Regions from separate parts of the Providencia sp. PROV003 genome, predicted to be linked through region 3. Evidence: predicted binding sites of a transcription regulator. Region 3 holds the regulator's gene; each other region holds the start of a gene.
What was found. The regulator Fur, encoded in region 3, represses iron uptake genes when iron is present. The targets are predictions, from matches to a motif close to ATAATAATGAGAACNACTATCAA.

Region 1 (2,211 bases), 2.2 Mb from region 3:
GAACTGATCACTCAAGATCTATCGCGTTTTTACCCACATACGATCATCGATTAGTTATCATCAATCACTAAAACGCAAAAAGCTCAAACTTTCTAATATAGTTTGAGCTTTTTTATTATGCGAAGATATAACAACAAGTTAACCAATTTGAATTGACATCATACTCAATGATCCAGAAACAATCCCTTCTATAGGTATACTAATTTTTTCTTTTCCATCCCATGTTCCCAGTATTGGCAAAATAGGTAAATAATGTTCTGGCGAGGGATTAGATAGCTTACCGTCCTCCCGCTCTAAACCATTTGTTAATGGATGTGGCAGCTCACGGCTTTGTAGGTTGTCATAGACAAACTGCTCAAAAGAAATAGCCCATGGATACGGCTCTGCTTGTGCATTCTGCCAATTCATTGCTCGTAAGTTATGGACAATATTACCGCTTCCCATAATTAGCACCCCATGCTCCCTTAAAACAGACAGTTTTCTGCCTAATTCATGGTGCCAAGCCATAGGTTTAGTTGCATCGATACTCAGTTGAACCACAGGAATATCTGCTTTTGGATACATACGCACTAAGATTTCCCATGTCCCGTGATCCAGTCCCCACTCTTGGGTATCAAGGTAAACAGGTTCAGGGGATAATAAGTCAGCAACCTGCTGCGCCAATTCAGGTGAACCCGGAGCAGGATATTCAACCTGATAGAGCTCTTCAGGAAAACCGCCAAAATCATGAATCGTTTTAGGTTTTAACATCGAAGTAATTGCTGTCCCTCGTGTATACCAATGCGCTGAAATCACCAATATCGCAGTGGGCCGCGGTAAAGTTTTACCAAGATGTTCCCATTTTTGAGTATAAGGGTTGTCTTCAATCGCATTCATTGGACTGCCATGACCAATAAAAATAGCAGGGAGCTTAGTTTGTACGACAGACGTATTTACCGACATGATGATTTGACTCCACCTCAATTAGTTTCTTATTACAGCATACGCCGTTTAGTAAAAAACACAGTGGGCTAATTATGAGGATGATCATCAAAAAATTTGAAAAGGCCATCAAGGTGTGCAACTCAATGGCCTCAATATGATTCTATATGCTTAACAGACTACTTATTACCTAAATAACCAATATCGCTATTTAGGTGATATTCGAAATTTACCTACTCCTCGAAATATGATGAGGATTAGCTAGCTTTCTTTTTTTGCTCTTGCTGCAAACGGTACTGAACTAAATCTTCAATCGTCACAACGGTTAAACCATGCTGCCTACCAAAGACGACAACATCTGGTGTACGTGCCATAGAACCATCGTCATTAGTTAACTCACACAGAACACCCGCGGGTTTGAAACCAGCCATAGTGGCTAAGTCAATAGATGCTTCTGTATGACCACGGCGAGTTAATACGCCGCCTTCTCGACCGCGTAATGGGAATACATGGCCTGGATGATTTAAGTCTGAAGGTACTGCTTTATCTGCAATTGCTGCGCGGATAGTTGTGATACGGTCTGCGGCAGAAACCCCAGTGGTAACCCCTTTGGCAGCTTCAATTGTTACAGTAAAACCGGTTTGATTTTGGCTTGTGTTATTTTCCACCATCATTGGCAGCTCAAGCTGCTTGCGACGTTCTTCAGTGATACAAAGGCAAACAATCCCACTGCTATAGCGAATGGTAAATGCCATTTGTTCTGTTGTCATAGTTTCTGCGGCAAACACTAAGTCCCCTTCATTCTCACGATCTTCATCGTCAAGAACAAGGACACCTTTACCTTGGCGCAGAGCCTCGATAGCGTTTTCAACACGTTCGATAGGATTACCGAATTCGGAAAGTAGCGTATGATCCATGGTAAAAAACCTCTTAAATAGTTATTAACTAGTTACCAGAATCAAGGCAGTCTTAGGAGTACGAGAAATGATGAATAAACAAATAGCCAAGATGGCTATCAACTCATTCAGGTATGCAGAACAATATTGTGCAACACCGCACAAACATGCAGATACAGTTAATTCTCTCCCATCCGGACTATAACCGTCGGCTCCAGATTCACACTGGATCTGCTGACCTTTACCACAAAATGATAAAGCGCTCGCGGGCTTCATGCGCGTTGCATGTTACCGCCGGTGGGGACTTACACCCCGCCCTGAGATAAACGCAATTAATATAACGCCAATAATTCAAGTGCGCAACGATGAAGATCAAAATTGGCGAACAACTCAC
Region 2 (2,211 bases), 260 kb from region 3:
CATAACTCGTATTAACCACTTCTTGCCCGGGTTTTATCGGTGCATCTGTGGATGAATATTTATGATAACCATTTTTCCCTGCAAAAAAATTGCCTTGTTTTCTGTCACTATGCGCAATTAACACGTCAAACTTATCATTTCTATAGGCAATACCAGTGGTTATGGAACCATTATTAAAATGACTATTTTTAACCCCATTAGATAACCGATACTCTGACTCCCGCCCTTCCTCTGATGCTATAGAAGGCCGTCGGTTATTGTTATAAATATTTCCTTTAAATAAAAACCCGAATTGCTCTCCTTGGGGGATAATACTATTAGCAGATAACGTTTTTAATTTAACTGTTCCACCGATAGCACCGCCGGAGAATTTACTCATCGATGCTCCTTTTTCGATCTCTATGGTATCAACCAAATCCATATCAATATAGGTTCTATCGGTGCTACCTTGATAACCTCGCCATGTATTCGTCGATTGCAAACTACCATCGATAATAATAGGCACTCGGCCATTACCTTGTAGACCTCGAATACCAATATCTAAAGCACCTGCTTCATTTCTGGCATTATTTATTTGAAGAGAGGTCTCATTAGCAAATATATCCGAATTAGTTGTGCCTCTTACTACCGAAATATCTTTAGTCTCTATTCGCTTACTATTTGACTTTATTTTACTCGCAGTAACGAGAAGTTTATCTTTCTGCTGTGCTGTATTGGCTTCATCCGCTAAAACCGTCCCTGAAGAACATATAACAAGTAAGCTAATTATATTTTTATTTTGAAATATCATTTAAGTAATGCCTTCATTAATTAATGAATATTTAATACAAATGAAGAAATATCGTACGAGCAGCTTGAAAATATCCCCTGCTATACTTTAATTCGTCAATTAAAAGTGAGATGTAAGTGCAATTAGATAAATACAGCTAACACCAAAAACCTTATTTATTGAATGGTTAAGGGCGATTTTTTCCTCGTATTAATCAATTATCCTGAAATATACACCAATAATAACAATGATCAAGATCATAATGAATATCATTTGCATTCTCATTAATATAACTATTGTTTATTAATTCCTTTATGATTTCACCCCATAAAAAAAGCGGCTGATATAACTATCAACCGCTGTTGAATAACCAAAAACCGGGTTTAATAATATGCTAGTGCCTTATTACCCCCTTAAAGGCGTTTTTCTAACCGGCGTATTCCCCGCCACAAAATAATCCGCTTGGCTGACAGGTAGTGGTGCCCGATTACGTATTTTATCTGCTATTTTTTCAGCAATCATAATCGTCGTTGCATTCAAATTACCGGTAATAATTAATGGCATTATTGATGCATCAATCACCCTTAACCCTTCAATACCGTGTACCTGCCCTGCACCATTAACAACTGCCATTTCATCATTACCCATTTTACAAGTACCACAGGGGTGAAATGCGGTTTCAGCGCGCTCTCGGACAAAAGCATCCAGTTCTTCATCGGTATTCACCTGTTTACCGGGGCTTATTTCTGCACCACGATATGGGTCGAGCGCTGGCTGAGCCATAATTTCACGGGTAATACGGATAGCTGCACGAAACTCTTCCCAGTCCTGTTCCGATGACATGTAGTTGAATAAAATACTCGGGTGTTGCCTAGGGTCTAATGATTTTAAACGTACTCGCCCACGGCTAGGAGAACGCATTGAGCCGACATGAGCTTGGAAACCGTGCATATTAACTGCATTACTACCATTATAATTAATTGCAACTGGTAAGAAATGAAACTGAATATTCGGCCACGCAAACTTATCACTAGTACGAATAAAACCGCCCGCTTCAAACTGATTACTGGCACCAATTCCCGTCCCTTTGAACAGCCACTGAGCACCAATCATCGGTTGATTATACCACTTTAATGCTGGGTATAATGAAACTGGCTGTTTGCATTCATACTGCAAATACATCTCAAGATGATCTTGTAAGTTTTGCCCAACACCGGGCAAAACATGTACTTTAGGGATATTAAACTCCGCCAATACATCTTCAGGACCAACCCCTGAGCGTTGTAATATTTGTGGCGATGCAATCGCCCCTGCACATAATAACACCTCTTTACGCGCTTTTATCACCGTTGCAGTTGTACTGTTACCTGGGTAATACTTCACACCAACCGCTTTTTTTCCTTCGAACTCAATAGTATCAGTGGTTGCATGAGTCACAATCG
Region 3 (2,211 bases):
AAGATATCGAAGCTTTTGACATTCTACTTCTGGGTATTCCTACTTGGTATTATGGTGAAGCTCAATGTGATTGGGATGATTTTTTCCCAACTCTCGAAGAAATTGATTTTGAAGGTAAACTTGTCGCCTTATTTGGTTGTGGAGACCAAGAAGACTACGCAGAATATTTCTGTGATGCGATGGGAACCATTCGCGATATCATCGAACCTCGTGGTGCTGTTATTGTGGGTCATTGGCCAACTGAAGGTTACCACTTTGAAGTATCCAAAGGTATGGCAGATGACAATCACTTTATTGGTTTAGCCATTGATGAAGATCGTCAGCCTGAACTAACTGATGAACGTGTCGATGCATGGGTAAAACAAATCTCTGAAGAAATGTCCTTAGCAGAAATTATCGGCTAAGGCATATGAAATAGAGCCTAACCCATAGATCAGCTCACTTGTCGCTCTAAACGCATCATTCAAACAAGTGATCTAGTCTAAAATAGCCGATAAAGCATCCTAATAGGATAGGCTCTCAAGAGATTATCAAAATAATGAGACAAAGCATGGTTTCTATTTTTATTTTCCATGCCTATAATTGTAAAACAGTTTAGAAGACAACTGAATTTATGTTAAAAACGTCTCATTATTGTTAAATTTATGATTTAAGATACAGGACAAACCCGCATGACAGACAACAATAAAGCATTGAAAAATGCTGGACTCAAAGTCACTCTTCCAAGACTTAAGATTTTGGAAGTACTTCAAGAGCCTGAGTGCCACCACGTCAGTGCGGAAGATCTCTATAAAAAGCTGATCGACATGGGCGAAGAGATCGGGCTAGCTACCGTATACCGTGTATTAAACCAGTTTGATGATGCAGGTATCGTAACCCGCCATAACTTTGAGGGTGGAAAATCTGTATTCGAATTAACTCAGCAGCATCACCATGACCACTTAATCTGTTTAGATTGTGGCAAAGTGATTGAGTTTACTGACGAATCTATTGAAACTCGCCAGAAAAATATCGCCGCTCGCCATGGTATTAAATTATCTAACCATAGTTTATATCTATATGGCCATTGCGCAGATGGTGATTGCCGTGAAAATGCTGACGCACACGAAGCAAAAGAGTAAAAGAATCACAAGGTATTGCTACCCTATGAATAAATCATAGTAGCGACAAACGAAAAACCCCTGATAACCATGCTATTGCTAAATGTTATCAGGGGTTTTTATTTCCATAAATTATATTGTTATTCACACTATATTGGTGATTAAGCTCACTAATCTTCTGACAACTTTCACTTAAATCGCCAAATATCAGCACAGAGCTTGCATATTTAGCGCTCGATAATAAGTTGCAATTCAACCCAAATCCTTTATATTATTTTACATATGAATTTTCTTATATTAGAAATTATGCTGCCTTTATTAGTATAGGTACATAAATATCATCATAGATGATTTCCAATATATCAATAATATAAAATTTATATGCATTTAGTTTATTAACTCATTATAATTGTATTATCTTAAATTACAGTTATTCTTTAGTCTGTAACGAAGACGTTATATTACATTTTTTTATGTAGTCATTTTTTTGACTAAACTCATTTATGTAGCTTTAGTCATTTTGTAAGAGATTAACTGATGAAAAAAACCTACCTTTTTCTTAATACTAGTTTTTTCTTCTGGTTTCTTACTTTGATAGGATGGTTTTTTAGTTACTCTGCCATCACCTTATTTTCATTTGTATTATCAATTTTGTTCTTGATCTTACACTTCAATCAAAAAAAGGTAAGTAAAATGTTCACCAAAAGACAAAACAAACCAACCCCTGAAGTAACCCCAACACCAACCGCTAGCACGCCCGAAGCACCCGCTAAGCTAGAAGAACAGATTACAATAGCAACCCCGACTATAAGTGAAGAGAAATCCAATACCATCATCTCAAGGGATGTCATTTTTGAAGGTAATATTACCTCTAATGAACAAGTACATATTTATGGCAAAGTGATTGGTAACATTATAGGGAAAAATAATACAGTGAAGGTCATGTTAAATGGCCAAGTTACTGGGAACATTACCAGTAAAGAGTTGATTGTTAACGGGCGAGTTGAAGGGGAATGTTTATCTGATTCGATAAGCATCGAAAATAATGGTGAAATTCATGGAACCATTCAATATAGTAATTTATCTATTAAGAAAGGTGGTATTTTATCAG
Region 4 (2,211 bases), 630 kb from region 3:
AGAATTTTCACGTAATGTTTTGATACAACGTTGATTGGCAACAGCAAGACCTAACATGCCGTCAGAGTGGCCGTTAATATATTTTGTGGCAGACTGAATGGATATATCAATATCGAATAATAAGGGCTTAAGCAATACGCCAGCCGCCCAAGTATTATCAATCATAATAATAATTTCAGGTGATTTGGCACGGACTGCATGAACAATAGCCGGTAAATCATGAACTTCCATTGTAATAGAGCCGGGTGATTCTAAGAAGACGATACGAGTATTTGGCTGGATTAACTCAGCGATATCTTCCCCAATTAATGGGTCGAAATAAGTCGTTTGAACGCTTAGCTTAGTTAAAATGTTGTCGCAAAAATTCTGCGTAGGGTCATAGGCAGAGCCGGTAACAAGGATGTGCTCTCCCGCTGAAATAAAAGACAAAATAGCATTGGTAATTGCGGCTGCGCCCGAAGGATAAAGCACACAGCCAGCCCCTTGTTCTAATTCAGTCATTGCTTCTTGAAAAGCAAAATGAGTTTGTGTACCCCGTCGCCCATAAAATAAAGTGTTACCTGCACGGTGACGGGTTGCGTGACGTTTTTCTTCCAGAGTGTCAAAAATAATAGATGATGCACGCTGAATAACTGGGTTTACCCCTTTTTGTGTGTACTTAGGGTTTCGACCAATATGTACTAATTGAGTTTCAGGTTTACTCTCTGCCATGATTTTTCCCTACACAGAATGTGATTTGCCGAATTCTAAGATGATTAATACTAAGACGTTAAATGATCTCGAAGGAAATGTAACCTGAGTATTCTTCAACTTTCATTTTAAATATGGGGATGAAGTAAATTTGTGGGTAATCTACCGAGTGAAAGCAACCAAGGCCGATGGTGAACTAGCTAAATTGTTAACTCAAGGCTGAAGATAAATAACCGTATCATAGAAGAGGGCTTCTTTGTCGAAGAGCAAAAAAACATAAAAAAATTGCAAATACTAATGATAATTACTATCAATTCGCGCTGTGTTTGATATTATCAGCAGCGTCTTTTTGAAAAGAATGGACAGTGCGAGTCAAATTTCGCTTTTAATGGTTAGTCGATGAATGGCACAATCATCGATATAAATTTTGTTATACAACACTAAAAAGAGAGTAAAGGCCAACTGATGCGTAAACTAACAGCTTCTATTCTATTGGCGTTCGGCTTGATGGGGACGGCAGTCGCTGAAACCACACCTGCAACAACACCAGCGGCGTCTCAAAATACATCCTCAACACCATCGGTAGAAAATTCTGCTACGCCAACCACAACGGCACCAAATGCTGAGGTTGCATCAGTACCCGCAGAGCCCATTCAAGGGGAAGGTGGAAATACATCAGCGGTTAGCGAAAATATTGAGCTGGCAACAGAGGCACCAACTGGCGGGTTTGATCAAGACTTATCTGTTTGGGGGATGTACCAAAATGCAGATAATGTGGTTAAAACCGTGATGATAGGTTTAGTCATTGCTTCAATTATTACTTGGGCACTGTTCTTTTCAAAAGGGTTAGAAATCTTAGTTGCACGTCGCCGCTTAAAAGAAGAAGCCAAAGCGATTGCAGAGGTAAAATCACTTGATGAAGCTGTCAGCATTGCAGATGGTTTCAAAGCTAATAGTGTTACCCGTATGCTATTAAATGAAGCTGTTAATGAAAGAACACTTTCTGTCAATAGTACTGACTTATCAGGGACTAAAGAGCGTACTTCGTTCCGCCTCGAAAGAGCTGTCGCTGGAATTAGCCGTTATATGGGGCGCGGAAATGGTTATTTGGCAACGATTGGCGCGATCTCTCCATTTGTCGGTTTATTTGGCACAGTTTGGGGGATCATGAACAGCTTTATTGGAATTGCTCACTCACAGACCACTAACCTTGCCGTCGTTGCACCAGGGATAGCAGAAGCATTGCTAGCGACTGCAATTGGTCTTATCGCCGCAATTCCAGCCGTTGTGATTTATAATATTTTTGCTCGGATGATCAACAACTACCGTGGTCAAGTAGGGGATGTCGCTGCTCAATCTGCATTATTATTGGGACGTGATCTCGATCTGGCAAATAGCAAAGCAAGGTAATTATTATGGCAATGCGTTTAGGTGACGAACAAGACGATAGTGGTGAAATGCATGAAATTAACGTAACGCCTTTTATTGACGTTATGTTAGTTTTATTGATTATCTTTATGG

Region 1: the regulator Fur is predicted to act here: its motif matches at 1,011-1,033, upstream of ygiD (4,5-DOPA dioxygenase extradiol).
Region 2: the regulator Fur is predicted to act here: its motif matches at 1,002-1,024, upstream of M1F14_RS16560 (TonB-dependent receptor domain-containing protein).
Region 4: the regulator Fur is predicted to act here: its motif matches at 982-1,004, upstream of exbB (tonB-system energizer ExbB).

Annotation. Positions count from the first base shown of each region.
Region 1 is NZ_CP096369.1:1,665,422-1,667,632, reverse strand. It holds gene M1F14_RS07700 (glutathionylspermidine synthase family protein) at 1-54, shown strand, start outside; gene ygiD (4,5-DOPA dioxygenase extradiol) at 139-942, opposite strand; gene ribB (3,4-dihydroxy-2-butanone-4-phosphate synthase) at 1,179-1,838, opposite strand; FMN riboswitch at 1,996-2,145, opposite strand.
Region 2 is NZ_CP096369.1:3,595,389-3,597,599, forward strand. It holds gene M1F14_RS16560 (TonB-dependent receptor domain-containing protein) at 1-790, opposite strand, end outside; gene betA (choline dehydrogenase) at 1,175-2,211, opposite strand, start outside.
Region 3 is NZ_CP096369.1:3,858,346-3,860,556, forward strand. It holds gene fldA (flavodoxin FldA) at 1-404, shown strand, start outside; gene fur (ferric iron uptake transcriptional regulator) at 672-1,121, shown strand; gene M1F14_RS17765 (polymer-forming cytoskeletal protein) at 1,794-2,211, shown strand, end outside.
Region 4 is NZ_CP096369.1:4,484,150-4,486,360, reverse strand. It holds gene metC (cystathionine beta-lyase) at 1-711, opposite strand, end outside; gene exbB (tonB-system energizer ExbB) at 1,156-2,100, shown strand; gene exbD (TonB system transport protein ExbD) at 2,106-2,211, shown strand, end outside.